Regions from separate parts of the Rossellomorea sp. NPDC077527 genome, predicted to be linked through region 1. Evidence: predicted binding sites of a transcription regulator. Region 1 holds the regulator's gene; the other holds the start of a gene.
The links. Region 1 encodes Rex, which represses fermentation and respiration genes when NADH is low (regulators of the CRP and FNR family bind a similar motif). Its sites were predicted from a motif close to TTGTGAAATATTTCACAA; they were not measured.
Positions count from the first base shown of each region.

Region 2: the regulator Rex is predicted to act here: its motif matches at 4,738-4,755, upstream of qoxA (cytochrome aa3 quinol oxidase subunit II).

Region 1 is NZ_JBITVL010000011.1:486-9,883, forward strand. Features, by position in the region: gene tsaE (tRNA (adenosine(37)-N6)-threonylcarbamoyltransferase complex ATPase subunit type 1 TsaE) at 98-553, shown strand; gene tsaB (tRNA (adenosine(37)-N6)-threonylcarbamoyltransferase complex dimerization subunit type 1 TsaB) at 550-1,248, shown strand; gene rimI (ribosomal protein S18-alanine N-acetyltransferase) at 1,270-1,707, shown strand; gene tsaD (tRNA (adenosine(37)-N6)-threonylcarbamoyltransferase complex transferase subunit TsaD) at 1,704-2,720, shown strand; gene ACIGG7_RS22320 (ABC-F family ATP-binding cassette domain-containing protein) at 3,073-5,019, opposite strand; gene ACIGG7_RS22325 (redox-sensing transcriptional repressor Rex) at 5,209-5,886, shown strand; gene ACIGG7_RS22330 (twin-arginine translocase TatA/TatE family subunit) at 5,941-6,111, shown strand; gene tatC (twin-arginine translocase subunit TatC) at 6,127-6,894, shown strand; gene ACIGG7_RS22340 (YdiK family protein) at 6,910-7,119, opposite strand; gene ACIGG7_RS22345 (CPBP family intramembrane glutamic endopeptidase) at 7,116-7,859, opposite strand; gene groES (co-chaperone GroES) at 8,150-8,437, shown strand; gene groL (chaperonin GroEL) at 8,493-9,398, shown strand, end outside.
Region 2 is NZ_JBITVL010000007.1:146,007-169,779, reverse strand. Features, by position in the region: gene ACIGG7_RS20875 (heavy metal translocating P-type ATPase) at 1-2,128, shown strand, start outside; gene ACIGG7_RS20870 (glutaredoxin family protein) at 2,157-2,438, shown strand; gene ACIGG7_RS20865 (SHOCT domain-containing protein) at 2,693-2,932, shown strand; gene ACIGG7_RS20860 (multicopper oxidase family protein) at 3,002-4,528, shown strand; gene qoxA (cytochrome aa3 quinol oxidase subunit II) at 4,896-5,912, shown strand; gene qoxB (cytochrome aa3 quinol oxidase subunit I) at 5,929-7,890, shown strand; gene qoxC (cytochrome aa3 quinol oxidase subunit III) at 7,893-8,504, shown strand; gene qoxD (cytochrome aa3 quinol oxidase subunit IV) at 8,504-8,800, shown strand; gene ACIGG7_RS20835 (GNAT family N-acetyltransferase) at 9,023-9,652, shown strand; gene ACIGG7_RS20830 (alpha/beta hydrolase) at 9,610-10,623, shown strand; gene ACIGG7_RS20825 (VOC family protein) at 10,704-11,123, opposite strand; gene ACIGG7_RS20820 (cytochrome-c oxidase) at 11,267-11,635, opposite strand; gene ACIGG7_RS20815 (LysM peptidoglycan-binding domain-containing protein) at 11,885-12,670, shown strand; gene aspA (aspartate ammonia-lyase) at 12,825-14,255, shown strand; gene ACIGG7_RS20805 (helix-turn-helix domain-containing protein) at 14,682-15,941, shown strand; gene ACIGG7_RS20800 (S8 family serine peptidase) at 16,283-20,455, shown strand; gene ACIGG7_RS20795 (S8 family serine peptidase) at 20,943-23,773, shown strand, end outside.

The sequences.
Region 1 (9,398 bases):
CCCGAAAAAGGGTAAACTACATATATACATTCTCCCTTAGGGTAATAAATGATCCTAAGGTTTTTTTATACTCTAAATGATGATTGAGGAGATTAACATGAATCAGTTTGAGATCGTAACGAACAGCCCGGAGGAAACAGGCCGATTTGCTGAGGAACTGGCAGCGCATCTGAAGCCCGGTTCTGTATTGACATTGGAAGGTGACCTTGGGGCGGGAAAGACGACGTTTACGAAGGGTCTAGCCAAGGGTCTCGGTGTGACTAAAACCGTGAACAGTCCCACTTTTACCATCATAAAAGAATATAAAGGGCGTTTGCCTCTTTATCATATGGATGTATACAGACTGGACGATTCCTTTGAGGATTTGGGTTTTGATGAATATTTTGAAGGGGAAGGCGTGACCGTCGTTGAGTGGGCTCACTTAATACAGGATCAGCTTCCGAAGGAGTTATTGAGTCTATCGATTTACCGGGAAGGCGATTCAGCGAGAAGAATCGTGTTGAAGCCGTATGGAGATCGATATAGTGAATTGTGTAAGGAGATTGTGTCATGACGATATTAGCAATAGATACCTCCAATTATCCGTTTGGGGTTGCCCTTATTCAAGAAGATAAGGTAATTGGGGAGTACATCACGTATATGAAGAAGAATCATTCTGTAAGAGCGATGCCTGCAATCGAACAGTTGTTAAATGAATGCGGAATTGAGCCGAAGGACTTATCGAAGATAGTCGTGGCAAATGGTCCGGGATCCTATACAGGTGTAAGGATTGGGGTCACGTTAGCCAAGACCTTGGCATGGTCATTGAATATTCCCCTTATCCCGGTATCCAGTCTCGCGACACTTGCTTCGTCTGGACGGTATTTTTCAGGGTTTATCGTTCCCATATTCGATGCTCGAAGAGGGCAGGTGTACACAGGGCTGTATGAGTTTCAGGGAGATCAATTAGTTTGTGTTGAAGAGGACCGTAACATCATGCTTGAAGAATGGGTGACTAAGTTAAAAGAATCAAATAAAGATCTATTATTCGTCGGGAATGATGTTGCCATCCATGAAAACATCATTAAGGAAGTGCTGGGGGAGCAGGCCAAAATCGCTCCATTTGTCAGTCATAATCCGCGCCCGTCCGAGCTTGCTTTTATTGGAATGGGCCTTAAAGAGACAACAGCGCATGAAGTGCTTCCAAACTATATACGGATGGCAGAAGCAGAAGTGAAATGGCTGAAGTCTCAAAAAAAATCTCAATAGATGGTAAAGGATCGTTACAATATGGATATACGATTTATGACGGTTGATGATTTAGATGCTGTAATGGAAATAGAAAATCAATCTTTTAGCATACCTTGGAGCCGGGAGGCCTTCTTGAATGAAATGGAACATAACCATCTGTCCACTTATCTTGTTGCCGTGGAGGACGAAAAGCTTGCAGGCTATTGTGGGGTGTGGCTTGTTGTGGATGAAGCCCATATCACCAATGTAGCCGTACTCCCTGATTTCCGTGGGAGAGGCCTGGGGGAAAGCCTTATGCGCAAGATCATGGGGATTGCGATAGAATTCGGGGCACGCGTCATGACTCTGGAAGTCAGAGTCTCGAACATGCCTGCCCAGCATTTATATCGTAAGCTCGGGTTTCAGGATGGTGGAATCCGTAAGCGGTACTACTCGGATAACCAAGAGGATGCTTTAGTAATGTGGGTGAATTTATGAGAAAAGATACGTTCGTATTAGGAATTGAAACAAGCTGTGATGAAACAGCTGTAGCGATCATTAAGAATGGAACCGATATTGTGACGAATATCGTATCGTCGCAAATAGAAAGCCATAAGCGATTCGGTGGAGTAGTCCCTGAGATTGCTTCACGTCATCATGTAGAACAAGTAACATTTGTGCTGGAAGAAGCCCTGAATCAAGCAGAGATGACAATGGACGATATTGATTGTGTCGCCGTCACAGAGGGACCAGGTTTGGTAGGGGCCCTCTTGATTGGAGTAAATGCAGCTAAAGCACTGGCATTTGCCCATCATAAACCGTTGGTGGGAGTCCATCACATTGCAGGGCATATCTATGCCAATCGTTTAGTGGAAGAGATGAGATTTCCTCTCCTTTCCCTAGTCGTTTCCGGAGGTCATACGGAGCTTATACTCATGAAAGAGCATGGTTCGTTTGAGGTCATCGGAGAGACGCGGGATGATGCGGCAGGGGAAGCCTACGATAAGGTTGCACGAACCCTCGGTCTTCCGTATCCGGGAGGCCCTCATATCGACCGGTTGGCCCATGAAGGGGAAGCGACTCTTGAACTGCCCCGGGCATGGCTGGAGGAAGGTTCTTATGATTTCAGTTTTAGCGGGCTAAAATCGGCAGTTATCAACACATTACACAATGCGAAGCAAAAAGGAGTGGACATTCCTCCACAAGATTTGGCAGCAAGCTTTCAGGCAAGTGTCATTGATGTATTAGTGACGAAAACGGTGAAAGCTGTGAAGGAATACGGAGTGGAGCAAGTACTATTGGCAGGTGGAGTTGCGGCCAATAAAGGTTTACGGAGTGCCCTTCAAGAAGCATTTGATGGGCTGGAGGCAGAATTGATTATCCCTCCTTTATCCCTTTGTACGGACAATGCAGCCATGATAGCAGCTGCAGGTACGATTTTGTTTGAACAAGGAAAAAGGGGAGGCATGGATATGAATGCTCACCCGGGACTTGATATTGAAACGTTTTAAAATGAAAGCCTGAACGAAGTCTTCATTCAGGCTTTTTTTAATGCAGGTTTGTTGATATCTTGTGTGTAACATTCTGAATGGATCAAAAGAAGAGAGAAAATAGAAACGAACATACGTTTTATCAACAGGTTGTGGATAAAATGTGAGTAACTGTAGATATGATGTGTATACTTTGTGAAAAACACTTGGAATAAACTTCCTATAAACTTGGTTATTCTGTGGATAAACTAGTGAAAATTTGTGGATTATGTGGAAAAGTGATGTGAATGACGGTTCATAAGTCTTTTTACTGTGGATAATAATGTGGAATAAGAAAGGATTGGGGTGAAGTAGTTATCCCCAATCCTGTGGATTATTGTTCTTCTTGCAGAAGCTCTTCTAGTTCAGTCCACTCTTCCAATAAAGAATCAAGCTCTTCCTTCTCTTTGGTGAGTGATTCATTGATGTTCTGTACCTTCTCGTGATCTTGAAAGATTTCAGGATCGCAGAGCAGGTCCTCTTTTTCCTGGATGTTCTCTTCGAGTGTTTCCATGAGGCCTTCGATTTCTTCTACTCGGCGCTTTCGTTGACGTTCGAGTTTTTTCGCTTCTTTATCGATCTTATGAGACTGCTTTTGAGTCGTACCTTGAGATAAAGACGTTTCTCCTTGTTCGATACGTTCAAGTGCCGCCAATTCTTCCTGCTGTTGTAACTTTTCCACATAATAATCGTAATCGCCAAGGTATTCGGTTGACCCTTTCTTGGATAATTCTACAACCTTTGTGGCAATCCGGTTGATGAAGTAACGGTCATGGGAAACGAATAGGATCGTTCCTGGATAATCGATCAGGGCATTTTCCAACACTTCTTTGCTGTCTAAATCCAGATGGTTCGTCGGTTCATCGAGAATCAATACGTTTCCTTTTTCCATCATCATCTTGGAAAGCGCTAATCGTGCTTTTTCTCCACCGCTTAATGTGGAAACGGGCTTAAGGACATCTTCGCCTGAGAAAAGGAAGTTACCCAGGACTGTGCGAATTTCTTTCTCCATTTTCATCGGATACTCGTCCCACAGTTCATTTAAGACGGTTTTATTAGAAGACAGTTCGGCTTGTTCCTGATCATAGTAACTGATGGACACATTGGATCCGAATTTAAATGTTCCATTCAGTGGCTGGAGTTTATTCACCAATGTTTTTAAAAGCGTCGATTTCCCGATTCCGTTCGGGCCGACGAGCGCGATGCTGTCCCCTTTTTTGACAGAGAAATCAATATGAGAAGAAATTTTCTCGTCCCTACCATATCCAATGGTAAGATCCTGGACATGCAGGACGTCGTTTCCACTTGGACGTTCGATCTGGAACGCGAAGTTGGCAGATTTCTCATCTCCGAGTGGCTTGTCCATCCTATCCATACGTTCTAACTTTTTTCGACGGCTTTGAGCCATCTTGGTAGTGGAGGCACGAGCGATATTCCGTTGAATGAAGTCTTCGAGCTTGGCGACTTCCTGTTGTTGACGCTCGAACATTTTGAGATCCTTTTCATAGTCTTCTGCTTTCTGTTCAAGGTACCTACTGTAATTGCCCAGATATTTCTTGCTCCTGTTCCGTGAAATCTCATACACCTGGTTGACGACGCTGTCTAAGAAATAGCGGTCATGGGATACAATCAGGACGGCCCCTTCATAGCTTTGAAGATAGGTCTCAAGCCATGATAACGTGTCGATATCCAAATGGTTGGTCGGCTCATCAAGGATGAGGATATCGGGCTTGGTGAGAAGAAGTTTACCGAGAGCGAGACGGGTTTTCTGCCCACCGCTCAATGTGGATATCTTAGTGCCGTAATCGAAATCGGCGAAATTCAATCCGTGAAGGACGGATCGGATATCCGCTTCATACTGATATCCACCGGAGTCCTTGAAGCGTATTTGAAGTTCATCATATTCTTTCAATACTCTTTGATAGAAATCTTCTTGTTCATAAACGGAAGGGTCGGCCATCTGCTGCTCCAATGAGCGTAATGTTTTCTCCTGTTGCTGTAACTCTGCGAAGACGGTGAGCATCTCGGCCCAAATGGACAGATCAGACTCCAAGCCAGTATTCTGCGCAAGGTACCCGATGGAGACACCTTTTGGCTTTGTGATTTCACCGGCATCATAGGAAAGATGACCTGCAATAATTTTAAGAAGAGTCGATTTGCCCGCTCCATTACGGCCAACGAGGGCAACACGATCTCGGGTCTGTATTTCAAGTTTAATATTTGATAGGATATTATCTGCACCAAAGTTTTTGGTTAGTTGATTCACTTGTAGAAGAATCATGACGTTTCACCTCTATTTCATAGTGCTAGTGTACCGTATTTGAGAGGGGAACGGCAATCATTCGACTATTAATCATCATACACTTGGGATAAAATATAGTGTATGATGATAGGAGAGTTTATAAATTCTGTATGCCCGCTTTTTTGGAAGCGGTATCAGAGGGCTTGAAAAGATGTGGGGGAATACAATATGAACCAGGATACAACGAAAATTCCACAGGCAACGGCCAAGCGCCTTCCGTTATACTATCGCTTTATTAAAAATCTGTATTCATCTGGTAAGCAAAGGGTTTCATCGAAGGAATTAAGTGAAGCGGTGAAGGTCGATTCTGCTACCATCCGCAGAGATTTTTCTTATTTTGGAGCATTGGGAAAGAAGGGATACGGCTATAATGTCAATTATCTCCTCTCCTTCTTCCGCAAGACACTGGATCAGGATGCCCTTACGAAGGTAGTGCTGATCGGGGTGGGGAACCTTGGAACGGCGTTTCTTCATTATAATTTCATCAAGAATAATAATACAAAGATTGAAATGGCATTTGAAGTCGATGAAAAAAAGGTCGGCACGCAAATCAGCGATGTCCCTGTTTTTCATTTGGATGATTTAGAAGAGAAGCTTCTAGGGCATGATATTGAAGTAGCGATCCTGACAGTTCCGGCATCTTCTGCTCAGAACATCACAGATCGGTTGGTTTCTTCCAATATAAAGGGGATCTTGAATTTCACCCCAGCGAGATTGACCGTACCAGACCATATCCGCGTCCACCATATCGATTTAGCGGTTGAACTACAGTCACTCGTATACTTCTTAAAGCATTACTCTGAGGATGACACGGAAATGTCACAAGATGGAATCATAACAGAATAGAAAATCTTTCAAATGTACGTTATGATAGAATGGTAAAAGAGGAGGTGTCTCATTATGCCAGGTCCAGGTAGCCTCGTATTAATTGCAGTCGTTGCATTACTTATTTTCGGTCCTAAGAAATTACCGGAATTAGGAAAGGCAGCAGGAAATACACTGCGTGAATTTAAAAATGCAACAAAAGGCTTAGCAGATGATGAAGACGAAAAAAATAATAGTGCTAAGTAGAGTAGGATGAACGCCATGAGTCAAAGAGACATGACAGTTTATGAACATATAGGAGAATTGCAGAAACGACTCATGTTTGTAGTCGTTTTCTTCTTGTTAGCCGTTGTTGTAAGCTTTTTTCTTGCAGAGCCGCTAATCAGATACTTACAGCATGCCGATGAAGCGAAAGAGTTAACGATGAATGCCTTTCGTATCACAGATCCTCTGAAGATCTATATGGAAATGATCATGTTCATCGCTTTGATCATGACATCTCCCATCATTTTGTTCCAGGTCTGGTCTTTTGTCAGTCCAGGTTTATATGAACGGGAAAGAAAAGTGACACTTAGTTATATTCCCGTGTCCTTATTACTTTTCCTAGGTGGATTGTCATTTTCTTATTTTATTTTGTTTCCATATATCGTGAAATTCATGATGGGTTTATCAACGAATTTAAATATAGAGCAAGTGATTGGGATCAATGAATACTTTCATTTCTTGTTCCAAATCACCATTCCTTTTGGTTTTCTGTTTCAGTTACCTGTAGCCATGTTATTTCTTACACGGTTAGGGATTGTAACGCCGATGATGATGGGGAAAATGAGAAAAGCCGCATACTTTATCTTATTGGTTATCGCAGCGCTTATCACGCCCCCGGATATTGTATCTCATTTAATGGTGACTCTGCCATTATTCATATTATATGAAATCAGTATTTGGATATCCAAAATCGGCTACAAAAAGGTGTTAGAAGCAGAGCAGAAGCTTGAAATGGAACAGTTCGAGAATATAAATAAGGATTGATCAAATGATCAATCCTTATTTTTTGTTCTTTATTTGTTTTTTGATCTTGAAATGCAACATGATCATCCGTAGCCCGGAACCGAAGTCCAGGGTCGCAAGAAAGATGAGCATGTACGTGAAAAATCCCCAACCTTCATCATTCTGTACGTTTTGTACAGCGAAGTATGTGAAGAGCACACCGAGAAGGAGATAGATCACTCCTGAGAATAATGGTGATCTCCTCATAGAAATAATCCTCCAATAAATCCTTGTATTTTTTCAGCTTCGTTCATCATTTTCTCGATTTCGTCCTTATAGATAGATTGCATTAGAACGACCGTTGTATTCATGGCAACGTGGGCAAATATTGGCACCAGGATCCGCTTCGTTTTTACATAAAGGAAGGCGAAGGTGAAGCCCATCGCGGAATAAAGGATCACATGCTCCGGCTCGAAATGGGCTAGAGCGAAAATGACCGAGCTGATAAGGGCGGCAAAGAAGAAATGCATCTTCTCGTAAAGCACGCCAAAAATGATCTTCCTGAATACGATCTCTTCCAAAATTGGGCCGATTATGGCCGCAACTATCATAGATAATGGAACCTTTTCAATAATACCGATAATCATCTGGGTGTTTTCAGAACCCATCTGGATCCCCAGGGCATACTCGACTCGGATTGCAATCGTTTGGGCAAAGAAGGCCATGAAGATCCCGAGCACCGCCCATATGATGGAACGGCCAGTTCCTATGGGAGCGCTGCGTTCAAGCCGAGTACTAGTCTCACTTTTCCTAAGAATGCTCCAGACAACGAGAAGAGTCAGCGTAAAGCTGATGACGAGCCAATAACCTGGAACCACACTTTTGACTACATTTTCCGGTTTCCCTAGGATATCGACACCAATTTTATATAAAAGGGGTACCCCGACAATGCTTGAAAGCTGCATGACGATATAGGCAATTAAAATAAATCCGAAATGTTTTTTCAACGTTTGATCTCCTTTAGCTCCTGTAAGATAACGACCAGCTTTACTCCTGTACAATTCTACTAAGAAAAGCGGAACTGTTCAAATCTAAGGGTTTTATTCATCCTGGAATATATGGGGAAAGAGGAGCATAGGATAGGAGGGTGTGAAAAAAAGAGAAATATGACGAAAAAAATTTTAAGCAGGACTCTTGCAAAATGAAAACGAATTAATTAATATAATAGTTGTGTTAGCACTCACAGAGCTCGAGTGCTAATAAATATCATTTACATATTTCAAGGAGGTTGTTTCACTTGTTAAAACCACTAGGTGATCGCGTCGTTATCGAGCTAGTTGAGTCAGAAGAAAAAACAGCAAGCGGTATTGTGCTACCGGATTCCGCAAAGGAAAAGCCACAAGAAGGTAAAGTGATGGCTGTAGGTACTGGTCGCATTCTTGACAACGGTGAGCGCGTTGCTCTTGAGGTAGCTGTCGGCGATCGGATCATTTTCTCTAAATACGCTGGTACAGAAGTGAAATACCAAGGCACAGAATACCTGATCCTTCGTGATAGCGATATTCTGGCTGTAGTTGGCGAATAATTAAATTTCCGTATAGTAAACCATACATTATTTAAATAAGAGGAGGACTTTATCAATGGCTAAAGATATTAAATTCAGCGAAGAAGCACGCCGTTCCATGCTTCGCGGTGTCGATCAATTAGCAAATGCAGTAAAAGTAACTCTTGGACCAAAAGGACGTAACGTGGTACTTGAGAAGAAATTCGGTTCACCACTTATCACAAATGACGGTGTAACCATTGCGAAAGAAATCGAACTGGAAGATGCATTCGAAAACATGGGTGCCAAACTGGTTGCTGAAGTAGCAAGCAAAACAAACGAAATCGCCGGTGACGGTACAACGACTGCAACGGTCCTTGCTCAAGCAATGATCCGTGAAGGTCTTAAAAACGTAACAGCTGGTGCTAACCCTGTTGGCGTTCGCAAAGGAATCGAAAAAGCGGTTCAAGCGGCTATCGAAGAATTAAAAGTGATTTCTAAGCCGATCGAAGGCAAAGATTCCATCGCTCAAGTTGCGGCTATCTCTGCAGCTGACGAAGAAGTCGGTCAATTGATTGCAGAAGCAATGGAGCGCGTTGGAAACGACGGCGTTATTACAATCGAAGAATCAAAAGGGTTCACTACTGAACTTGACGTAGTAGAAGGAATGCAGTTCGACCGTGGATATGCATCTCCATACATGGTCACTGATTCAGATAAAATGGAAGCTGTCTTAGAAAATCCATACATCCTGATCACTGACAAGAAAATCGGTAACATCCAGGAAGTACTTCCTGTCCTTGAGCAAGTCGTACAACAAGGTAAGCCACTATTAATGGTAGCAGAAGATGTTGAAGGTGAAGCTCTTGCAACGCTTGTTGTAAACAAACTTCGCGGAACATTTAACGCTGTAGCTGTTAAAGCTCCTGGCTTCGGTGACCGTCGTAAAGCGATGCTTGAAGACTTAGCGGTTCTAACTGGTGGAGAAGTGATCACAGAAGAT
Region 2 (23,773 bases), on a different contig from region 1:
GAAACTGATGATTGAATACGATCCTGCCGTCGTCACCGTGTCCGATATCAAGGGTGCGGTCTCAGATGAAGGGTACGAAGCGCACGAGGACGCTGATGCAGAAGATACAGTGGATGAAGACAGGGATAAGAAAGAGCAGCACATCAAGACGATGTGGAAGCGATTTTGGGTTTCAGCCGTCTTCACAGTGCCCCTGCTGCTGGTTTCCATGGGGCATATGTTCGGGATGCCTCTACCAGAGGCCATCGATCCGATGGTAAACCCGTCTGGATTTGCCTTACTTCAATTGGTTCTTACGATTCCTGTCATGATGATGGGAAAACCTTTCTTCAGCGTAGGGTTTAAGACACTTGTCAAACGCCACCCCAACATGGATTCACTTGTTGCATTGGGGACCGGGGCTGCCTTTTTTTACAGCTTATTTGCTACCATCATGATCATAGCAGGCAGTGAAGGGTATGCGCAGAACCTCTATTTCGAATCGGCAGCCGTCATCCTCACTCTTATTACCTTGGGGAAATATTTTGAGGCACTTTCGAAAGGGAAAACGTCTGAAGCCATCAAGAAGCTGATGGGGCTCGCCCCAAAAACCGCTACTGTCGTAAGAGATGGAGAAGAAGTCGAGATTTCAGTCGAAAAAGTGGAAGTCGGAGACATCATCATCGTAAAGCCTGGTGAAAAAATTCCTGTGGACGGTGTGGTGACTGAAGGGAAGACATCCGTCGATGAGGCGATGCTGACAGGGGAAAGTATCCCGGTCGAGAAAACCAGTGGGTCGAACGTCATCGGTGCAAGCATCAATAAGAATGGTACCATCCGATACGAGGCAACCAAAGTTGGGAAGGATACGGCATTATCGCAAATCATCAAGCTGGTGGAAGAGGCTCAGGGCTCAAAAGCCCCGATCGCCAAAATGGCGGATATCATTTCAGGTTATTTTGTTCCTATCGTCATCGTTCTTGCCATACTCTCCGGTCTCGCCTGGTATATAGCAGGGGAGTCAGGTCTCTTCGCCTTTACCATCACGATTTCGATTCTTGTCATCGCCTGTCCTTGTGCGTTGGGACTCGCGACACCTACCGCCATTATGGTCGGTACAGGGAAAGGCGCGGAAAATGGCGTATTAATTAAAAGCGGTGGTGCCCTTGAAACAACACATAAAATCGAAACGATCGTGTTTGATAAAACCGGCACCATCACTGAAGGAAAGCCTGTGGTGACGGATATCGTAACATCAGAATCCACTTCAGAAGAAGAACTCCTGATACTTGCCGCTTCAGCTGAAAAGGGGTCAGAGCATCCTCTTGGAGAAGCGATTGTCAGGGAAGCAGAGGAGAGGGGACTCCCCCTCCGTAAGACGGACTTCTTTGATGCCATTACGGGCCAGGGAATTGAAGTGACGGTAGATGGAGATGATCTATTGCTTGGAAACCGCAAGTTGATGGATGAAAATGACGTCGAAGTCGGTGAATTGGCAGAAGTATCGGACCGGCTGGCTGCCGAGGGCAAAACACCGATGTACATCGCCATTGAAGATGAAATCGCCGGCATCATTGCAGTCGCCGATACGGTGAAAGAAACAAGTTTTCAAGCGATTGAAAAGCTTCATAAAATGGGACTCCAAGTGGCCATGATCACGGGAGACAATAAGCGGACGGCGGAGGCCATCGCGAAAAAAGTCGGTATTGACACTGTCCTCAGTGAAGTACTGCCGGAAGATAAAGCAAATGAAGTCAAGAAGCTTCAGGAAGACGGCAGGAAAGTGGCGATGGTCGGAGACGGAATCAACGACGCTCCGGCCCTTGCGCAAGCGGATATTGGGATTGCCATCGGTTCCGGCACGGATGTGGCCATGGAGTCGGCGGACATCGTCCTGATGAGAAGTGACCTTATGGACGTACCGACAGCCGTCGAATTAAGCAAAGCAACCATACGGAACATCAAGCAGAACCTTTTCTGGGCGTTTGGGTATAATATCCTTGGCATTCCCGTTGCCATGGGAATCTTGCATCTGTTCGGCTGGCCGTTGCTTAACCCGATGATCGCCGGAGCCGCCATGAGCTTCAGTTCGGTATCCGTGCTCTTGAACGCCCTGCGCCTAAAAGGTTTTAAACCTTCCGGGGTGTAGTTCTTTACGAAAGGAGCTGACCGACCAGATGAGTAATGATCTGACATTAGAGCTTTATACCCGTCCCACCTGTTCCGATTGTCAAGCGGCAAAAGAGTATCTAAATAAACAGGAGATCGACTATGTTCATAAGAACGTAGGGGAAGAGGATAGGTATGAAAAAGAACTCAAAGAGATTTCGGGTTCAAGGATCGTCCCTTCCTTTGCCTTTTATGAGAAAGGTCTATTCGGGAAGAAGAAGCTTGTTAAGAATGTAATTGGCTTTGAGAATAATAAAGAGGAAATTCAACAATTATTAGGGTTGAAATGACTTCAACAGTTCCATCATCTAAAACGAAGATGAGAGAGAATCCTACCATAAACAAATCAGATATGTTCTGTTGATTGACAGGGGGTATCTGATTTTTTTTTGGCTTTCTCCATTTTATTTGCATATTTACGGGGAAATAGAAAGGTGATTCTGGTTATAAAAGAGGAGGAATCTGATCAATTAGAGAGAATAGATTGTTTTCGTAAATACCTCATTGGGTATATAGGGAGTATAAACATAAAGGAGAGGATTCTATGATGAATGGTGGAGGAATGGGCGGTGGGTTCTTTGGAACCAGCTTTCTTTTTATCATATTAATTGTAGCGATTGTGGGCATCATTATTTGGATGATGAGGGGGAAGAACCCGGGGCAGTCGACACATTCAACTCAACAAAATCATTTTCATTCATTGGGATTGTTGAAGGAGCGCCTGGCAAAAGGAGAAATCACGGAAGAAGAATATGAGAGGCTCAAACGGAAAATAGATGAATAAAAGAATGGTTTGAGAATTCTCTGGGAATTAGTTGTTTGAAAAATTAGTGAGAAAAAAGGGGAGACAGCTATGAATAGAAAGGTCATTGGCTCTATTCTCATTATCGGATTAGTGGGAATCGGAATGATCGTGTTCTTTCGATCGCCTTGGTATAAGAGCGGAGATATGGGTTTACCCAAGGGAGTGAAAGATGGAGAAACGAGTATTCTGGAAGTAAGTGCGCAAGAAAAAAAAGGTCATCCTGTGAAAAAATTCGTTCTGACTGCAGAGGAAAAACAGTGGGAAATCAGTGAGGACAAAAAGGTAGCTGCCTGGACGTATAATGGTACAGTCCCAGGGGAATCTCTTCGTGTCACAGAAGGTGATGTTGTACAAGTAAAGCTTAAGAACGAGCTTGACGTACCGGTGACCATTCACTGGCACGGAGTCCTTTTGCCGAACAGGATGGATGGTATCCCAGGGTTGACACAGGATGCCGTTCAACCTGGGGAAAGCTTTACGTATGAATTTGTCGCAAATGATGCAGGCACGTATTGGTACCATTCCCATCAACAAAGCTCCATTCAGGTAGACAAAGGTTTATATGGATCACTCGTTGTCGAAGAGAAGGACAACGAGTATAAGAAAGATGAAGTGTTCATCCTGGATGAGTGGGCAGTAAATCAAGAAAGAGAGGATATCTCCAATATGGGAGGTATGATGATGGGAGCGATGTCCGGGGACGGTGAAGCGGATACGAAACAAATGTACGATACCTTTACCGTGAACGGAAAAGCGGGAAATGCGATTGAGCCCCTTACGATGGAAGCGGGTGAAAGAGCAAGATTGAGATTCGTGAATGCCGGATACCAGGAGCATCGCTTGGTTTTCCCGGAAGGGTCTATGAAGGTGATTGCAAATGATGCAGAGAATGTGGTGTCTGAAGATCACAACTCCAATGTTCTTGAAATAGCACCTGGAGAACGAGTGGATGTGGAATTTACGAAGACTGACAAGGAAACGGTGTTCATCGGTCAGGAACAGAGTGTAGAAAACGCAGAAGACATGGTCATTCCGGTCGTTTCTGATGAAAATCAAAATCGTCACCAGGATGCATCACTTGCTCAAGAAGCAGGTGTGGCGAAAGGAATTTCATATGGGAGCGAGAAACCCATTTTCGTAGACACACCTGAACCGGATGTTTCCTATGATATGGACCTAAGTATGGGGATGTCAATGGGGGAAGGGATGTCTTTCCAGATTAACGATGAAATCTTTCCTGATACACCACCTATTCATGTGAGTGAGGGGGACATTGTTAAAGTCACTCTTCGAAATAATGGCAGGATGAATCATCCTATGCATTTGCATGGCCATCGCTTTCAAGTGAATTCAAAGAATGGAAAGAAATTTGAAAAGCCGATCGTCAAAGATTTAATTCATGTAAAACCCGGAGAGGAATATGTAATCTATTTCAAAGCGGATAACGTAGGAGAATGGTTATTTCATTGCCACGATAACAATCATGCTGCCAGGGGAATGGTGACGATCGTTGACTATGAGGGCGTATACTCACCTTTTGATTTAGGTGGTGAAAAAGAGAACCAACCGAACTGAATAGTGAATGGAAATATACGTTAAGAGAGTGTTTTTCATTTCATGAGGGGGAAAGATCGTTAGACAGTAATATTCTCCTAACATAATGATATCATTTCGGAATCTGCTCGCATTTTATGAAAAGGTAGATAGTAATATTCTAAATAATCAACCTATAAAACGCTCTCAACGTTATTCTCAGATAACTTTGAGAGTTATTTTTTTGTCCCTTGTGAAATTCTTTCCAACATTGTTACCGTTCTGTGAATAAAATGCGTCGAAATTTCGAAAATCTGTTTAAAAGTACAGTTATTAAGGGTACCTGTTTAGAGAATTTGATAGTATAGGTCTACGAGAGTAAATTCTACATAAAGGAAGGTGATTTCTTTTGTTTAATAAATTTAAACCGTATTTAATTGTTTTAATAAGTCTAATTTCGTTATTTTTCATCATTATATTCAGTACGGATAGCGAATTAATCCTTCTAGATCCTAAAGGACCGGTTGGAGCCGTCCAAAAAGATCTGATTATGTTATCAATATACTATATGATTGCGATTATGGTTGTTGTTCTTGGTTTCTTTACAATCATCTTGTTCAAGTATCGAAGCAGTAAAAAGAATAGTGATTATAAGCCGGATATGCACGGAAGTACATTCCTGGAGATCATTTGGACACTCATTCCCGTCCTGATTGTCATCGCATTATCCATTCCGAATACAAAAGCCCTTTATGAATTAAGAGAGGCACCGAAAGCGACCGCTCATAAGGATCCGATTGTGATTCATGCGACGGCAGTCGATTGGAAATGGATCTTCAGCTACCCTGAAGAAGGAATCGAAACGGTGAACTATGTCAACGTTCCTGAGGATCATCCAATTCTCTTCAAAGTAACAGCAGCAGATTCAATGGCATCATTCTGGGTACCGCAAATAGGCGGACAGATATATGGAATGCCTGGTATGGTCAATGACTTATATTTACAGGCAGATGAGCCTGGCACGTACGATGGAAGGAACTCAAACTTCACGGGTGAAGGCATGACGCACCAAACGTTTGATTTCGTTGCGTTAAAAGAAGATAAATATGAAGATTGGGTTAAAGATGCTCAATCGAATGAACCGAAATTGACGGAAGAAACGTATGAAAAACTCATGCTTCCTGAAACAGTGGATAAGATGACGTTCTCTTCCACTCACTTGGCATTTGTCGATCATGGGAAGAATTCTGAGTATGCCATGGCCATCCGTCAGAAATTCGGACTTGATACCACGGTTGGTGGAGCAGATAAAGATGCCATGTCGAGTCACGAACATATGGATATGGAAGGTCATGAAGACATGGACCATGATGATAGCAAGAAAAAAGAAGACGACCATGAAGATCATGGCAGTCACGAGCACTAAGAAAGGAGGACTTTAAATGTTTGATTTTATAAAGGATAATCTTATCCTCAACGATCCGTTGATCATAGGAGCCAACATTTCGATCGTATTCACCGTAATCGGAATCGTTGCAGTCCTCACTTACTTTAAAAAGTGGAAATGGTTATGGAACGACTGGATTACTAGCGTTGATCATAAAAAAATCGGGATTATGTATATCCTGGCAGCACTTGTCATGCTCTTCCGTGGAGGAGTCGATGCACTCTTGATGAGGGCACAATTGACGGTGCCGAATAACTCATTTTTGACATCTGAGCACTACAATGAAATCTTTACGACTCACGGTACGATCATGATCTTATTCATGGCGATGCCGTTCTTACTTGGATTGATGAACGTTGTCGTTCCTTTGCAAATTGGTGCAAGGGACGTAGCATTCCCTTACTTGAATAACTTGAGTTTCTGGTCATTCATGTTCGGGGCAATCCTTTTCAATATTTCTTTCGTATTTGGTGGATCTCCGAATGCAGGTTGGACGAACTACGCACCACTTGCGATTGAAGGAAGCCCGGGACCGGGTATCAACTATTACCTTCTGGGATTACAGATATCGGGTATCGGTACGTTACTGACCGGTATTAACTTTGTCGTTACCATTATTAAGATGCGTGCACCTGGCATGACGCTTCTTCGCATGCCTATGTTCACATGGACAACGTTGATCACGGCATTCATCATCGTATTCGCATTCCCGATCTTGACTGTCACATTAGCTCTGATGACATTTGACCGTATCTTCGGTTCCCACTTCTTCACACTGACGGATGGTGGTAACCCGATGCTTTGGTCAAACCTTTTCTGGCTATGGGGGCATCCGGAAGTATATATTGTTATATTGCCGGCCTTCGGTATTTTCTCAGAGATCATTGCTACATTTGCAAGAAAAACACTATTTGGCTATAAATCTATGATTATCTCACTTGTTGCGATTTCTGGACTAAGCTTTGTTGTTTGGGTCCATCACTTCTTTACAATGGGTGGAAGCGCAGCAGTGAACAGTGTATTCTCGATTTCAACGATGGCGATTGCCATTCCGACGGGAATCAAGATATTCAACTGGTTAGGTACTTTATTTAAAGGTAAGATCGAATTTACTGTACCGATGTTATGGTCTGTTGCGTTCATCCCGACATTCCTGATCGGTGGGGTGACAGGGGTTATGCTTGGAATGGCTGCGGCTGATTTCCAATATCACAATAACTACTTCCTGGTTGCTCACTTCCATTACACATTGATTGCCGGGGTTGTATTTGCCTGCTTCGCAGGACTTGCCTACTGGTATCCTAAGATGTTTGGTCATAAGATGAATGAACGGATCGGAAGATGGGCTTTCTGGTTCTTCTCCATCGGTTTCAACCTTTGTTTCTTACCGCAATTCGTACTTGGATTCGCGGGTATGCCAAGACGTGTATACACATACGGTCCTGAAGACGGCTGGACATCACTGAATGTGATTTCTTCTGTCGGAGCGTTTGGAATGGGAGTCGGATTCATGATTCTCGTGTACGGTATCTATTACAGCTACCGTTTTGCTAAGAGAGAAACAACAGGTGACGCGTGGGATGGACGTACCCTTGAATGGGCAACTAGCTCAGCGATTCCACCTCATTACAACTTTGCACATGTACCTGAAGTGAAGAGTCATGATGCATTTTATGATATGAAGCAAGAAGGAAGAAAGATGGTTCCTGATAACTTTGAATACCAACCGATCCATATGCCAAGCAATGCCGGGACACCTTTCATCATGTCCGCGCTTTTCTTCGTCGCAGGATTTGGTTTAGTGTTCGAATTGTTCTGGATGGCCATCCTGGCATTAATCGGTATTTTCGGATGCATGGCATTCCGTTCATTTATGTCCCATAAACAGGATGAAGGATATTATGTCAGCGTAGAAGAAATCGAAAAAACGGAAAATCCGTATAAGAGGGAGGCGTGAGCATGGCACATAGTACGAATATAGATCCAAACGCGCCGCTTGAATATCAATCTGATATCGGTAAACTGAATATTTTCGGATTCTGGGTTTTCCTTGGAGCGGAAATTGCATTATTCGCCACTATTTTCGCAACGTTCTTTGCTCTGAAGACCGGTACGATGGGTGGCCCGCTTCCAAGTGAAGTGTTTGACATGAAGAATACGATCATCATGACATTACTACTGTTGATCAGTAGTTTCACGTCTGGTTTATCAATAAATGAATTAAGAAAAAGAAACGTCAAATCCATGATGGTTTGGCTGATTATCACTTTATTATTCGGATTAGGATTTCTCTACATGGAAATCACGGAATTCGTCCATTTGATCCATGAAGGAGCAGCGATGACGACAAACTCATTCTGGTCATCCTTCTATTTACTGACAGGAACGCACGGTCTACACGTATCAGTAGGGATCTTATGGATCATCCTTGTGATGCTCCAAGTGAAGAAACGGGGATTGAATCCTGATACCGCTAAAAAACTATTTGTATCAAGCTTGTATTGGCACTTTCTTGACTTTGTCTGGATCTTCGTGTTCACAAGCGTGTACTTATTAGGGATGGTGGGATAATGTCACATAATACGAATCATAGTGGACTTCCTTGGACTCAGATCATTGGATTTATCTTATCGATTGCGTTGACGTTCTTAGCCGTATGGTTTGGCCTTTATACGAATCTTTCATATGGCCTCATTGTATCGATTGTATTCGTTCTGGCCTTCATCCAGGCAGCTATCCAGCTCTTCATGTTCATGCACGTAACGGAAGGTGAAGGTAAATGGCAGGTTGGGAAGATGATGTCAGCGGCATTCATTGCGATCGTCATCGTCGCCGGATCTGTCTGGGTATTGAGCAATATGCACTAAAATATATATCTAATAATGTGAGGCTGTTGAACATCGTTCAGCAGCCTCTTTTTTGCGTTGGAATGCCCAATTAATGATGAAATTAAGAATCGGGAAGGGTGTTGAATCGATTGACAAGTATATGGCAGTTTCCATATAATATCCTTGTATATGATAATGATAATCATTATCGTTAATTCCGCCATTGTTTTTTAGTTAGTAGAAGAAAGGTTGTAGATAATAATGAAAGTTGATGAAACAGAATTTTTTATCATAAAGGAAAGTAAAACGGATAATTTTTTATACCGTCACGTTGATTTTGATCGAGATTTATCCACATTGTATAAGTGGATGCAACAACCCCATATTGCTCCATTCTGGAAGCTAAATCTTCCACTTCACGAGTTTGAACAGTGGCTCCGGAAGTCTATTGATGCCGAGCATAAAGAAGTATTTATTGGAGAGATGAATGGAGAACCTGTGTGTTATTTGATTGCATATTCCGTTGAAGAGGATCCGGTCAAAGAACTTTATGAATATCAAGTCGGGGACCTTGGAATGCATTTACTCATTGGGCCGAGAAATTATTTAAATAGAGAGGATGGCCTCTCGATTATCAGGTCGATGATCCTTTTTTTATTTGATCAGTATAAGGATATGAACAGAATCATTGGAGAACCTGATATACGCAATCGAATCGTTATTCCGATCCTGAAAAGATTGGGAGGAGAGGTAATAGGTGAGATTGATATACATAATAAAAAAGCTTCATTAATAATGGGCGAAAGAAAAGCAGTTTTAGAGAAAATGGACGAGGATGTACAGGTTGAATGGTTGAAGTCCATGAACGTAAAGAGGGCACTATTAAAATGAAAGTGACAGCAGCTCCCAATCCTCAAATAATAGAATTACTACACACGATCAACGAGAAAATGAGGGAACTTAGCCACCCTCCGTTGGATATACTGACCCCGATACAATCTAGGGAATATTATAAAATAGCAAGAGAATTTTTCATTTCGATTCCTGTCGATGGAGTTGAAGTGAAAGAAGAATTCATTCTCTCAGGGGAAGGACATGATATCCCGATACGAGTATATACACCAAGTGGTCAAGGACCTTTTCCTGTCCTTATTTATTGCCATGGAGGTGGTTGGGTCTTTGGCGATTTGGACAGTTCAGACAATCTATGCAGGTATTTCTCACGGCATGCCTCTATCATCGTCGTATCAATCGGCTATCGCTTGGCACCGGAACATAAATACCCTTCAGCTTTTCAAGATGTGATTGAATCCGTAAAATGGACCTTTCGGAACCATGAACGATTAAATGGAGATTTGAAGCGGATTGCGATTGGCGGTGAAAGTTCTGGAGGGAACCTGGCGGCAGCGGCTTCCCTTTATTTTAGGGATAGTGAAAACTATCATCTGTCCCTGCAATTTCTTATTACGCCAGTACTGGACAATAATTTTAACACACGCTCCTATAGGGAAAATCACCAATATAATCTAACAAATGAAAAGATGAGATGGTTTTGGGGCCATTATTTGACTGATTCTCGTGAAGGGTCGGAAGTATATGTTTCTCCATTAAAAGCGCCGTCCGTGAAAAAAATGCCGGATACACTGCTAATTACTGCTGAATTTGATCCCCTCAGGGAGGAAGCGATAGAATTTGGTGACAGATTAAGAACTGCCGGGGTAGATGTCGAATATCTACACTATGAAGATATGGTCCATAGCTTCATAAATATGACCGGTACCGTAGAGTCAGCAAGGCGTGCGTTAGAAGAGATGACTGGGAAGCTGCATAATATGATGTATACGGAAGAGAAAAACGACTGAAACGAAACATTTGGTAAATTTAAAAGGTTATAGACATTTTCCGTGGAAAATTCTATAACCCTTCATATAAATCTTACAGTTTATTCTTTATCTTCATAATTAAATTGCCACTGAATTCCAAACTTATCGGTAACTTGACCGTATAGCTTGCTCCAAAATGTCTCTTGAAGCTCCATATCAACCTTCCCGCCTTCTTTCAACTTGTGGAAGCGGGATGTCAGCTTTTCAGTATCATCGCTTACCAGGGCAAGCGTGATGTTGTTACCTTCCACAAAAGGCATATTCGGAAAAACATCTGAAAACATCACATTACTGCCATCGATGGAGAGTCTTGTGTGTAGGACCAGATTTTTGGCTTCTTCAGGGAGAGGATAGTCAGGATGTGGTGGTGCTTCAGCGAACGTCATGATTTGAGGTGGTTCCGTTTCAAACACTTCTGCATAATACTCAGCCGCTTCCCGGCAATTGCCATTAAAATTCAGATAAACATTGACCGACATGTACATCACTCCTAAATTTGAAATGGTCATACGCTTATATTGTATCACTTTCAACACATATTGCAGGAGTGATTTTAGAATAATTAAAAAATAATGGAGCAGCCCCAATCCTCAAGTAGGGGCTTCAGGTCTGCTCCAATCGATTATGCGGCTTTTAATTCTTTTAACACATTATATCCAAACAATAATACACCGACTGTTGTCAATACACCGCCTGTTGCAATGACCGGGACGACAGCATCATTCCCAAGTACAAATAGGAATAATCCAATCATCATCAAGGGCAATCCAACGTTATGAAACCAGAAATGAGTTTTGGCCAATTTAGTGGAAGATACGGCCGGAAATAAGTGATAAATAAGACCTGCAAGCGTCAGGGCGGTCCAGCCTAATAAGTTGATGTGAACATGAACCGGGGCCAAGGTGTAGTCATGTACCATGGACATATATAGTCCGATACAGACGCCGATCATAAAGTAGACGACTGAAATTTTAATCAGTTTGATACCCATTTTATTCCTCCTCCTTTTCACTGGTAATATATGAGCATTTAGGCCTGTGTAGAACGTTCTGTCAGATCCTAATAACTATAAAATAAAGGGATCATCTTGTAGGAATATGGGGATGGGACTTTACTAAGTAAAGGTTTGGTTATATATGGATACATAGGAATATTTTTATTTTATACCCTTAAAAATACCCCATTTGTTCGAACGGTATAGAGTTGGTTACATACAAAGTGAACATTGGGGGATGTAAAATTGACTACGATTTCAACCAAGAGAAAGCAAAGAATTGCTGAAGCACGAAAAAAGAAGGCAAAAGCCAGAAATAAAAAGATTGCTGCTGCCACTGCTGCAGGGACGATAACAGCACTACTATTGGCTGGTGGGAAGGCAGGAGCATGCAGCACTGAGTATACAGTGAAGAAGAATGATACTTTATATAGCCTTGCAAAGAAGTACGAGGTGACAGTTGAGCAGTTAATGGAAGCGAATATTCTATCATCGGATAAGATCTACATAGGACAAAAACTTCTAGTGCCTGATAGAAAACAGCATAAAGAATATAACCCATATACGATTAAAAATGGAGATACTCTATACTCTTTGGCTAAGAAGTATGAAACAACCGTCGAAGAAATCATGCATACCAATGAGAGGACTTCATATGAGATCAAGACGGGTGAGACGCTATCCTTACCGGCAGGCTCATCCCCAATCGGTGAGTATTACACCGTTGTTCCCGGAGACACTCTTTGGGGAATAGCTCATCGCTATGGTGTAAAGGCTGAAGAATTAACAAGGGAAAACGGGCTCAAGATGGACATGGTTCTGATAGGGCAGAATCTCTTCATCCCAGGGAAAGCCGAAGTTACAGAAGCTGTAATCATAGGTGCTGCCGACAGCTTTTTTGTTGAATTCAAAGATCAAAATGGAGAATTTGTCTTAAAGGTACCCTATGGAACATCTGGGGATTATCAAAATAAATCCGGACAACTGGTCACTCTCATCCATAAAAATGGGGCGGTCATATCAACATACTGACTTTGAATACACAGAGTGCTTTCTATCATGTGAAAGCGCTTTTTTCATAATCTTTGAAATTAATGGGTTTTACCCTTAAATCATTGCCTACTCTGTCTCTAATTGATAGAATCATCAATTAGAGACAGCTAATCCGAATACAGGGAGTAGAGAAATGATAAACGTCACGAGTGGATTTAGAATAGAAAAAGATTTTCTCGGGGAAAAAGAAGTACCTGAAGATGTATACTATGGAATACAAACATTGAGGGCAGTGGAGAACTTCCCGATCACTGGTTATAAAATTCATAAAGAAATGATCGATGCCTTGGCGGTTGTAAAAAAAGCGGCTGCACTTGCAAATATGGAAACAACACGCTTATACGAAGGAATCGGGAGAGCTATCGTGCAGGCGTCCGATGAGATTCTTGAAGGCAAGCTTCATGACTTCTTCATTGTCGACCCGATTCAAGGTGGGGCTGGAACATCTATCAACATGAATGCCAATGAGGTCATTGCCAATCGTGCACTGGAGCTCATGTCCCATCGCAAAGGAGAGTACGGGAAAGTAAGCCCGAACAGTCATGTCAATATGTCACAGTCAACCAATGACGTATTCCCGACAGTCATCCATATCTCCACACTGAAATTACTAGAGAAGCTTCTGGATACCATGGAACATATGTTAAATGCCTTTAAGCAGAAGGCCCAGGAGTTCGATCACGTCATTAAAATGGGCCGTACCCATCTGCAGGATGCTGTTCCGATTCGCCTTGGACAGGAGTTTGAAGCGTACAGCAGAGTAGTGGAACGTGATATCAAACGCATCGCGCGAACGCGGGATCACCTTTATGAAGTGAATATGGGGGCCACTGCGGTAGGAACCGGATTAAACGCAGATCCTGTATATATCCAGAGTGTCGTGAAGCATCTGGCTGAAATCAGCGGCTTACCACTGACGGGAGCTGAGCATCTCGTCGATGCCACTCAGAATACGGATGCCTACACAGAAGTTTCGTCTGCACTGAAGGTATGCATGGTCAATATGTCCAAGATTGCCAATGATCTTCGTATGATGGCTTCTGGGCCTCGTGCCGGACTAGGTGAAATTTCACTTCCATCCAGACAGCCGGGTTCTTCCATCATGCCTGGGAAAGTGAATCCAGTTATGCCGGAACTCATTAACCAGGTAGCCTTCCAGGTCATGGGGAATGATCAGACCATCTCCTTGGCATCTGAAGCTGGTCAGCTTGAATTGAACGTGATGGAGCCTGTGCTTGTATTCAATCTCCTTCAATCAATCAGCATCATGAACAATGCGTTCAGAAGCTTTACAGACAATTGCCTTGTCGGAATTGAAGCGAATGAAACGCGTATGAAAGAATACGTGGAAAACAGTGTAGGAATTATCACCGCGGTGAACCCTCACTTAGGATATGAAGTCGTATCCCGCATTGCAAGGGAAGCCATTTTAAAAGGGAAATCGGTAAGAGAGCTTTGCCTTGAGTATGATGTATTGACCGAAGAGGAGCTTGATTTGATTCTGAATCCTTATGAAATGACGAATCCGGGAATTGCTGGTCGTGTGCTGTTTGATCGACAATAAATCGATGATAAGTAGAGAAACCTTCTTTTCTATTAAAAGAGGGTTTCTTTTTTTCTATTTATCAGCCTTACTTGAGAAATCTAATCGTGTACCTAAACTTGGTCAGCTTTCGATTTTTGGAAGGGATTTATCTTATTAGTTGTATCTTTTCGCAAAGATTTGGTGTAAGTATTCTTGAAACTTACAGTGTTATAATGAAACACTTACGCTTATAAAGTTGATTGGAGTGGAAATCAACCACCACTCGCTATATCCACGAGTAACAATGCTTAAGGGTACTTTCCTTTATAAGGAAAAAATGTATATTTATTAATAAATTATATCTTTTTATCCACCTATTTAAGCAAAAATACTTATCGTTAATAGCTTATAAGATACCTATTTCCTATGTATAATGATAGATATATACAGGGGGGAAGTGAAACCATGTCTATCGGCAGAATTATCTACTACCATCGAAAGAAACAAAGTAAAACACAAGAGCAACTTTGTAAAGGGATATGTTCAACCACTCATTTAAGTAAGATTGAGAACAGTTCGAAAGAAGGAAATCTGGAAACGTTAGAATTACTTTGTAAACGACTTGGTGTATCAATCGAAGAGGAAACGGCTAAAACACTGTATTTAAAACGTCAGTTAGCTCAATTCTTTGAAGCGATTGAAAGACTTCATCGAGATCATGCCGAAAGACTGTATCAGGAGTTAGAAAGGCATAGAGACTATATACAATGTACGGAAATGGTGTACTTATATGAACTTTACATGCTTCGATACTTATTATTCACACATAATCCAACCGAATATGAACAGGCCTCTCTTGGATTGAAAAAGAATATGAGCAAATTTTCTTCGTTTGAAAAGTACTTATGGGAGTTCTTTCAAGGAATCTATTATGGCCAAAAACAACAATACTCCAAAGCGATTGCCATTTTTGATAAAATTGAGGATAAAGCCGACCTATATAGTGATAAAGTGACAGATTATCATTATTATAAAGCAGCCAATCACGGGTTATTGAAACATTTCACGTTGTCCCTTCATTACTCGCATAAGGCTTTGAGAATCTTTCAGAACACAGGGAACATATTAAGGATTCTTCATGTAAAGATAGGGTTATCGGCTAACTTGATTTATATTAACGATCTTGAACGCGCAGAAGATTTGCTACATACAGCCTTAAACGATGCAGAGATGTTAAAGGATAACGAATCGAAAATTACTGCTCTTCATAATTTCGGTCTGTTAAACAGAAAGAAAGGAAGGCTACAAGAATCGCTGGACTATTTCTCCCAGTCGCTAAAATTAAAAAAGAAACACACAATGAGCTATTACGGCACATTGGTAGAAATGGTACAAGTATTGCTGGACCTGGAAGAGAGTGAGGTCGCAATCACTCTTTTACAAGAGAATCTAAGAGACTTTAAAGATCAAGAGTCTGTTAAATATATAGAATTGATGGTGCTGTACTTAGATGCGATCAAGGATGACAAACGTCTTAGTGATTACTTGATCGACCGTGGTCTACCAATAATGAAACAATATGATCTATATAAGTCCGCATCTTTCTCGGAACGATTGGCGGGATACTTTAAAGAAAAGGGAGACTTGGATTCTTCCAATCACTATCTGCATTTATCCAATGAACTATTAAAAAAGCTGATTTTTAACCATAATGAACCTATATAAATGAAACATGTAAACAAGCAGCCAATCCAGGTTGCTTGTTTTTACGTTCTCATGAAATTTTTTCGGGAAGATTTGGCCTCTTCATATAGTAGGATATGCCTGTTTGGTGAGGTGAGAATATTATTTTATAGGTACAATGACTTCTTCAAGAAAAACTTTCCCAACATCCAAGCTGTCTTGGTGTCTTAAGTTAACAGAATTCAGCCCTTAAGTGGCGAGGAGCATGAGAGAAATGTCGAAATGAATAAAGAATTTTCCCAATTAACAGTCTAATTGGAGAGAGATAGAATACAAATTGTAAACATTTCTGCGCCACGGATGAATATTAGAGGGGGAAGAGTATGAATAAGAAGCGTTCAGCTAAGATCTTGACGGTTGCACTGGCTACAAGTCTATTAGGAACATCAGGAATTCCATTTAATGTTATGGCAGAAAGTGCACCTAGTACGTCTAAGTTCACACAGGTAAAAGATGTAGAGAAGACATTAATGAATTTATCGGATGAGCAAAGAAATGCTCTTAAACAGATCGAAGCGAAGCCAGACTTTGAAATCGCTCCGAATATCAATACCGAAAGTGAAGGGCTCGTTGATGTCATCGTTGAGTTCAAACAGGCACCTGCAAAAGTGGAAGTGATGAAGCAGGCGGCTAAAGGAGTCCGTACGACTACGAAAGCAGCTGCTTTGAAAGTGGAGAAATCTCACAGTGATTTTAAACAAACATTCAACTCTATGAAAAATAAAAAGAGTGTAAGCCCTGGATTACTAGAAGCGAAAATTACAAAAGAATATCGTTCAGCCATCAATGGTGTCGCAATGTCCATTCCTGGAAATGAGATTGAGAGTTTGCTGGACTCTGGTGTCGTGAAACGGGTATGGAAAGATGAAGTCGTTCAGCTTGATCTTCCGGAAGGAGAAGCTTCTGAATCTAAAATGATGGATAGTATTCCTCAAATCAATGTGGACAAGCTTCATGATGAACATATTACGGGTGAAGGAATTAAAGTTGGAGTACTGGACACAGGAATTGATTATAACCACCCTGATTTAAAAGATGTATATCAAGGTGGATATGATTTCGTTGATAACGATAATGACCCGATGGAAACCACATATGAAGATTGGAAAAAGTCCGGTTTACCTGAAATTAATCCAAGTTCGGGATCTGCTTATTATACAGAACACGGAACACACGTGTCAGGAACGATCGCCGGGGACCAACAAAATTCAGTGGATTACGCCGTAAAAGGGGTAGCACCGAATGTAGATCTTTATGGCTATCGTGTACTTGGACCTTATGGATCCGGAGCAACAGCAGGGATCCTTGCAGGAATTGACAAAGCCATAGATGACAAAATGGATGTCATCAACCTTTCACTAGGAGCTTCAACGAACAATCCGTTATATCCAACCTCTGTAGCGGTTAACAACGCCATGCTATCGGGAGTGGTGACAGTAGTGGCTGCAGGAAACAGCGGTCCGAATGAAGGAACACTAGGATCCCCTGGTGCAGCGGCCCTGGGTATTACGGTTGGGGCAAGTGATTTCGCCATGGATATCCCTACCTTTCAATCCATGAGTGTCAATGGAGAAACATTTGAAAATGTCTTATTAATGGGGAAGAACTTTTCCGATGATTTAACCTCTCTTGAAAGCCAGTCCAAACCAGTGGTTTTTGCCGGACTTGGTTATGAAGCCGATTTTGAAGGAAAAGATTTAACAGGCAAAATCGCCCTGATTCAACGTGGTGAAATTACCTTTGTGGATAAAATGAAACACGCGAAACAAGCAGGGGCAGAAGCTGTCATCATCTACAATAATGTTGACGGTAATATTCCAGCTTATTTAGGAGAGGGATCAGAATTTATCCCGACCTTACGTATGACAAAAGCGGACGGAGAGCGTTTGAAAGGTTTAGGAGATAACGTCTCCATCACATTTGGGGATTTAGCAAGCGTTAAAACAGAAGGGGACAACCTGGCTGGCTTCAGTTCAAGAGGACCTGTGGGTGGAAGCTATGATATTAAACCGGATGTTGTGGCACCGGGAGTAGCGATTTTCTCAACCATTCCTGAATACATCAATAGCCCGGAAGAAGGAGAAGACTATTCTGCAGCCTATGCCCGCCTTCAGGGGACATCCATGGCAACACCTCATGTAGCAGGTGTAGCAGCCTTGATTCTTTCAGAAAACCCTGATTATACTCCATTTGATGTAAAAGCAGCATTAATGAATACAGCAGAAGACTTGAACGGTGACGTATCCGTATATGAGCAGGGAGCGGGACGTGTGGATGCCTATGATGCGGTACATGCCGATGTATCCATCAAAGTGATGGATAAAACAAAAAATCTAGACGAAAATGGTCAAGAAGAAGAGATTGAAGATGAGACGGCATCCATCTCTTTCGGAAGTCACTACAAAGACGACAATGGAATTAAAGCAGAAAGCAAGATGATCATCGAGAACAATAGTGGAGAAGAAAAGTCATTCAAGGTTGAAGTCGAATACCATGATGAACGTACAGGCATTAAAGATTCAGCTGCAAATGGCATTCAGTTAGATGTTCCGACGAGTGTAGCGGTTTCCGCAAGCGGTTCGAAAGGAATTTCACCAACGATCACGGTTCCGAAAGATGCAGAAGAAGGACGATATGAAGGATATATTCACCTGACGAATGCAAGTGATGCGGGTGAAACGTACCAGGTTCCATTTGCGATTCGAGTCACAGGAAAAGGGTTTGACTATCTAGAAACAGACCGACCTGCTCTTGCGAATAATACACCAAAGTGGCAGTACTACAATCCGTTTATCTCAGCAGCATTTCAAATGAAAAATCCACTGACGAGGATAGATGTAGTGATAAAAGATGGACAGTCAGGTGATGCTATTGGGTTCATTGCTTCCCTCAGACAAGCGAATGCAATGGCTGACTTCAGGTATTATATTCCTGCTGTTTTTGCTGGAAGGGTTTATCCGTTTACAAATGACGTACAAAACCCGATTTCAGATCAATTCATGGATTTGCCTGAAGGTTACTATGAAATGGAGTTCATTGGGTATGATGAAGAAGGAAAAACGTATACGATCGACACTCCTGTCATCGTAGACAATTCCAAACCTCAAGTGACATTTGATAAGGCTCCTGGTGTGTATGAAATCAGTGAAGATATGTACACAGAAGAGTTTGGGCACAAAGCTTTTTGGATCCACGGGAATGTGCAGGATGAAACAGTGGGGGTTTTACAATCAAAAGGATTGGAATATGATCAATCTTCGAATAAATTCATGATAGCAACCGGCTTCCGGGAGTACTTTAATTGTTGTTTCCCACCAGCGGATTCTGAAGGGGACACAGAGTTTGGCATAGAACCATCTGATATTGCAGACGAACCATTACGATTAAGTTTGGCTGCTACTGATATCGCAGCAAATGTCAATTACCAAAGATATATCTTCCTTCAAGAAGGCACTGAGTATCTGACTTCGAAGTACAACAAGGAAGAAGTCGTATTAGACGATACTGTAACCATGACGCTTAGCTTGAATAACGTGAAAGATTTTATTTCCGGAGAGTACACAATTCAGTATAAAGGGGAAATGTACTCATTCGAATCGGCAAAGCTGAATGATCAATTTAAAGCCTATGCAGAAGAAAATGGACTACAGGCATCCCTTCAAGATCCTGTAGTAAGCGGTACCGGATATTACCAGACCGTTACGATGGGAGCTGCATTGAATGGAGAAGGGTATTCCGGTTTGAGTGGAGACATGCCTGTCGTGGACGTTTCATTCAAGGTCACTCAAGATGATTGGTTTTATGGAGCTGACAAAATGGATGTCACAAAGTCAAGCTATACAAAGGCCGGTGAAGATTCTGCCGTAACTCTTCCATATTACAGCACGTCATCCTATAACTTCGTGTCCAAACATTCAAGGATCGAAGGGAATATTAAACCAGAAGCATTTTTGAAGAAAAGTTCCAGCGGCAATCTACTATTACCAAATAATGTAGCTCAAAATATCGGAGCGAAGGTATATGCCCTATCACCGGATGGTAAAAAATATGAAGGTAGCATTTCTGCAAATGGGAAATACACAATCTATGGTGTTCCGGCTTCACTTGAGACTTACAATGTCGTAGTGGAAACCCCTGGACATTTAAAGACCTATACTCCATTGGTACCTGGATTTGAATTGAAGGGTGAAGAGTATGGAAGGTTCGTTTCCGGAGGAACCAAAATGAGTCTTGCCGGAGATGTGAACAGTGACAGCTTGATCGATATCAAAGATGTTCGGGATATCGTTGAGTACTACGGTAAAGAAAACCCTGAGATTCAAACATATGACCTGAATCAGGATGGAGTAGTAAACGAGACGGACGTTCGATTCATTGAAAACAACTTCTTGACGAAAGGACAGGATGCGCCTAAAGGGAAATCACCTAAAGAAACAAACGGTAAAAAAGATCTAGCCTATTATTTGAATATGATGGGATTGGAGCCAACTGAATAACAAGTAGGCAATAACCGACAAAAGGGAAAGAAATGTTCATGACATTTCTTTCCCTTTTTTTATTCCCCAAGGGTAGTTAATTTTCAAGAAAAGAGACAATCAGTGAGGTGAGTCTATTTTCATAAAATGAATTCTTTTGCAGTCCTCCGATGTTTATAATCTTACTATTCACCTGATTTCCCCCAATAAATTTATTGAATATTCATTCTTTTATACTAACAGATTTGGCTATTTCAAAAGGAATACAAAAAAATGTTGGCAATCTCAGGGTGAAACGACCCATTCTTTCCTTCTTGTAATACTTGGACTCCCCCAACAGGATACCTGATCACTTAATAGAAATGGTTAGATAATGGTACTCCGTATTCAAAATGATGGAAGGAGGAAGGGAAGTGTAAGGGGATATTATGATATTTACACGGGAGTACTGTTTCTTCTATGAGATACGTAAAAAGAAAGTTACTATTCTATCAAAAAGGGTGAATACATGATGGTTTCGAAGAAAAGTACGTTATCCATTGGATTGATGTCGGTTCTCCTAAGCAGCAGTATGATTACGCCAGCCAGTGCAACATTCTATCAGACGAATGAGGGGCAGATACCTGCTTCACAAAAGGCAAATCTTCCAATGTTGGATTTGGAAAAGAAAGCTATCGATGATCCTTTATACGGACAAGACCTAAAAGCATTCAATCCAAATGAAAATGTTCGTTTAATCATAGAAGTGGACGTAAATGAGAAACTGAGAACGGCACCTGAAAAGCAGGTGGAAGAAGTGAAAAATACGTTTATGAAAAAGAGGGATGCTTCTTCTAAAGTCATACATACGTATTCAACAGGCTTCTATGGATTCAGTATGGAAACGACGATGAAAGACGCTGAGAAGATCAAAGAGATGGAAGGCGTAAAGGATATTCGTATCGCAAAGACATATGAACATATGGATGTAAAGAGCAATGAACTTGTGGAAGCGATGAATGTATGGACAAAATATAATTATAGCGGTGATGGAATGGTCGTAGCGATTGTGGACTCGGGAATCGATTATCGCCATGAGGCCATGACGCTTTCTGATAAAGGAAAGAAAAAAGCAAAGTATAATGAAGATAACATTCAAGAGAAGCTTGACGAATCGGAAGTAGATGATGTGTGGTACACAGACAAAGTGCCAACAGGCTATGATTGGGCAGACCATGATACCAATGTCATCCCGGCAAGTAATGCCCATGGAACCCATGTAGCTGGAATTGTCGGGGCATACGAAGAATCCCAGAAAAAAGCGATGGGAGTCGCACCGGATGTACAGCTATTAGCTGAAAAGGTATTCTCTGATAAAAGAAGCGGTGCCTATGATGATGATATTGCGGCGGGAATCTATCATGCGGTGGAGTTCGGGGCTGATGTCATCAATTTAAGCCTGGGATCTGACGCAGGAAGCGTGGATTCCAATGATCCGATACAACGTGCCATTCAATATGCAACAGAGCATGGGGTGTTGGTCGTAGCTGCGGCAGGTAATGCTTCCTATAGTACAAAACAAAACTTGCTGGAAAGATCTCAATTACCTTTGGCTAAAAATCCGGATATCGGCCTCGTTGGCGATCCTGGTGTAACTCCTTCAGCACTGCAGGTTGCTTCATCAGAAAATGATCAGATGAGAGTAGATGCACTTCGTTTAAATGATGGAAGCCAGTTTGGGTACCAAACACAGTACAGCTCCAAAAAGTTTAGTGATGAACTTGAATCCGGTAAAGAATACGAATTGGTTTTCGGCGGTGAAGGGTTTGGCAATCATCTGGATGGCTTGGATTTAGTAGGGAAGATCGTAGTTGCAAAGCTTGAAAAATCCTATTCTATTTATTCATCCCTACAATACGATGCAGCAAGAAAAGGGGCAGTGGGAGTTATTGTCATTCCACCAGATAAATACCCGTCATATGCAACTTTAAATTTCTCTAAGTACACGATTCCTGCCGTTACGACTGGACATACTGAGGGAGATCAACTGGTAGAACGATTACAAAGCGGAGAAAAAATCTCCGTAGAATTGTTAGACGAGGGTCTTTGGGTGCAAAACCCGACAACAGAACCAATGTCTTATTTCTCTTCATATGGTGCACCAACAGATTTAAGCTTTAAACCGGAAATCACAGCACCTGGCGGAAAGATCAGTTCGACGGTATTGGACAACAAATATGAAGTCATGAGTGGAACGTCCATGGCCACTCCACATGTTGCAGCCGGGGCAGCTTTACTTCTTGAGAAGTATTATGAAGAGTTGGGCTTACCAAAAAATGAAGATACCGTCTTAAAAGCGAAAAATGCTTTAATGAACACGTCTGAGGTGTTAACGAATCCGGATGATGAGAATTCCTTTTACTCACCAAGACGTCAAGGATCAGGCTTGATGAAGATTGAGCAAGCGATTAAATCTCCTTATCTTGTAGAACATGTAGGGGCTCCTTTAGAAAAGTCTGCATCTGTTGCCTTAAAAGAAGTGGATAGTACATTCGATTTCACGTTGGATGTAGAGCCGCTTTCAAAAAAGCTGGAAAAAGCGAATGATCAGTATGAAATCGTCGTAGATGTGCTAATGGATGAAACAGAGAAGAAGGCCTATAACGGAGTAGAAAGAGACTATCTAACCTTACATTCGGTTCCGATCGATGGGGCAGTTGTGAAAATCAACGGAAAACAGCTGACGGATGACGAGAAAATCCAATACAAACCACGTCGTGATGGCGAAGTGAAGATTTCTGTCACACTACCGGAAGAATTAAGCGAAGGTCGTTTTGTTGAAGGGTTTGTACGCTTCGTACCAAAAGGCAGTTCAGTAAAAGACTTAACGACTTTAACAATGCCATTTATGGGCTTTTATGGTGACTGGGATTCGTTAGATAACATTGATGAGAGCCCGGTTAATGGAGATCCTTTCTTAGGGTACACTGTTCTTTGGAATGACATGCTGACCTTACCTATGGGATATAGCACTTCTACTGGAACATTTGATCCGAACGAGATCGGCTATTCCAAGAATGCAGTCCCTACAGGTATGTATCCTTCCTTCACAGCATTTCGTAACCTGAAGGAAATGTCTCTGAAGGTGGAAGATGAGAAAGGAAAAACGGTTGCCCATATTACGAATTTTGGCGAGTTCACGGAAGATGGTAGTCCGTATCCATTCAGGAAGAACATCATGAGCTATGGAAATTACTCCTATAAGTTCGATGGGATGTACTGGAGTGGTACAGATGATGACGGGAACAAACTTCCTGACGGCAACTATACGTATGTATACGAAAGTACCCTGAATTATGA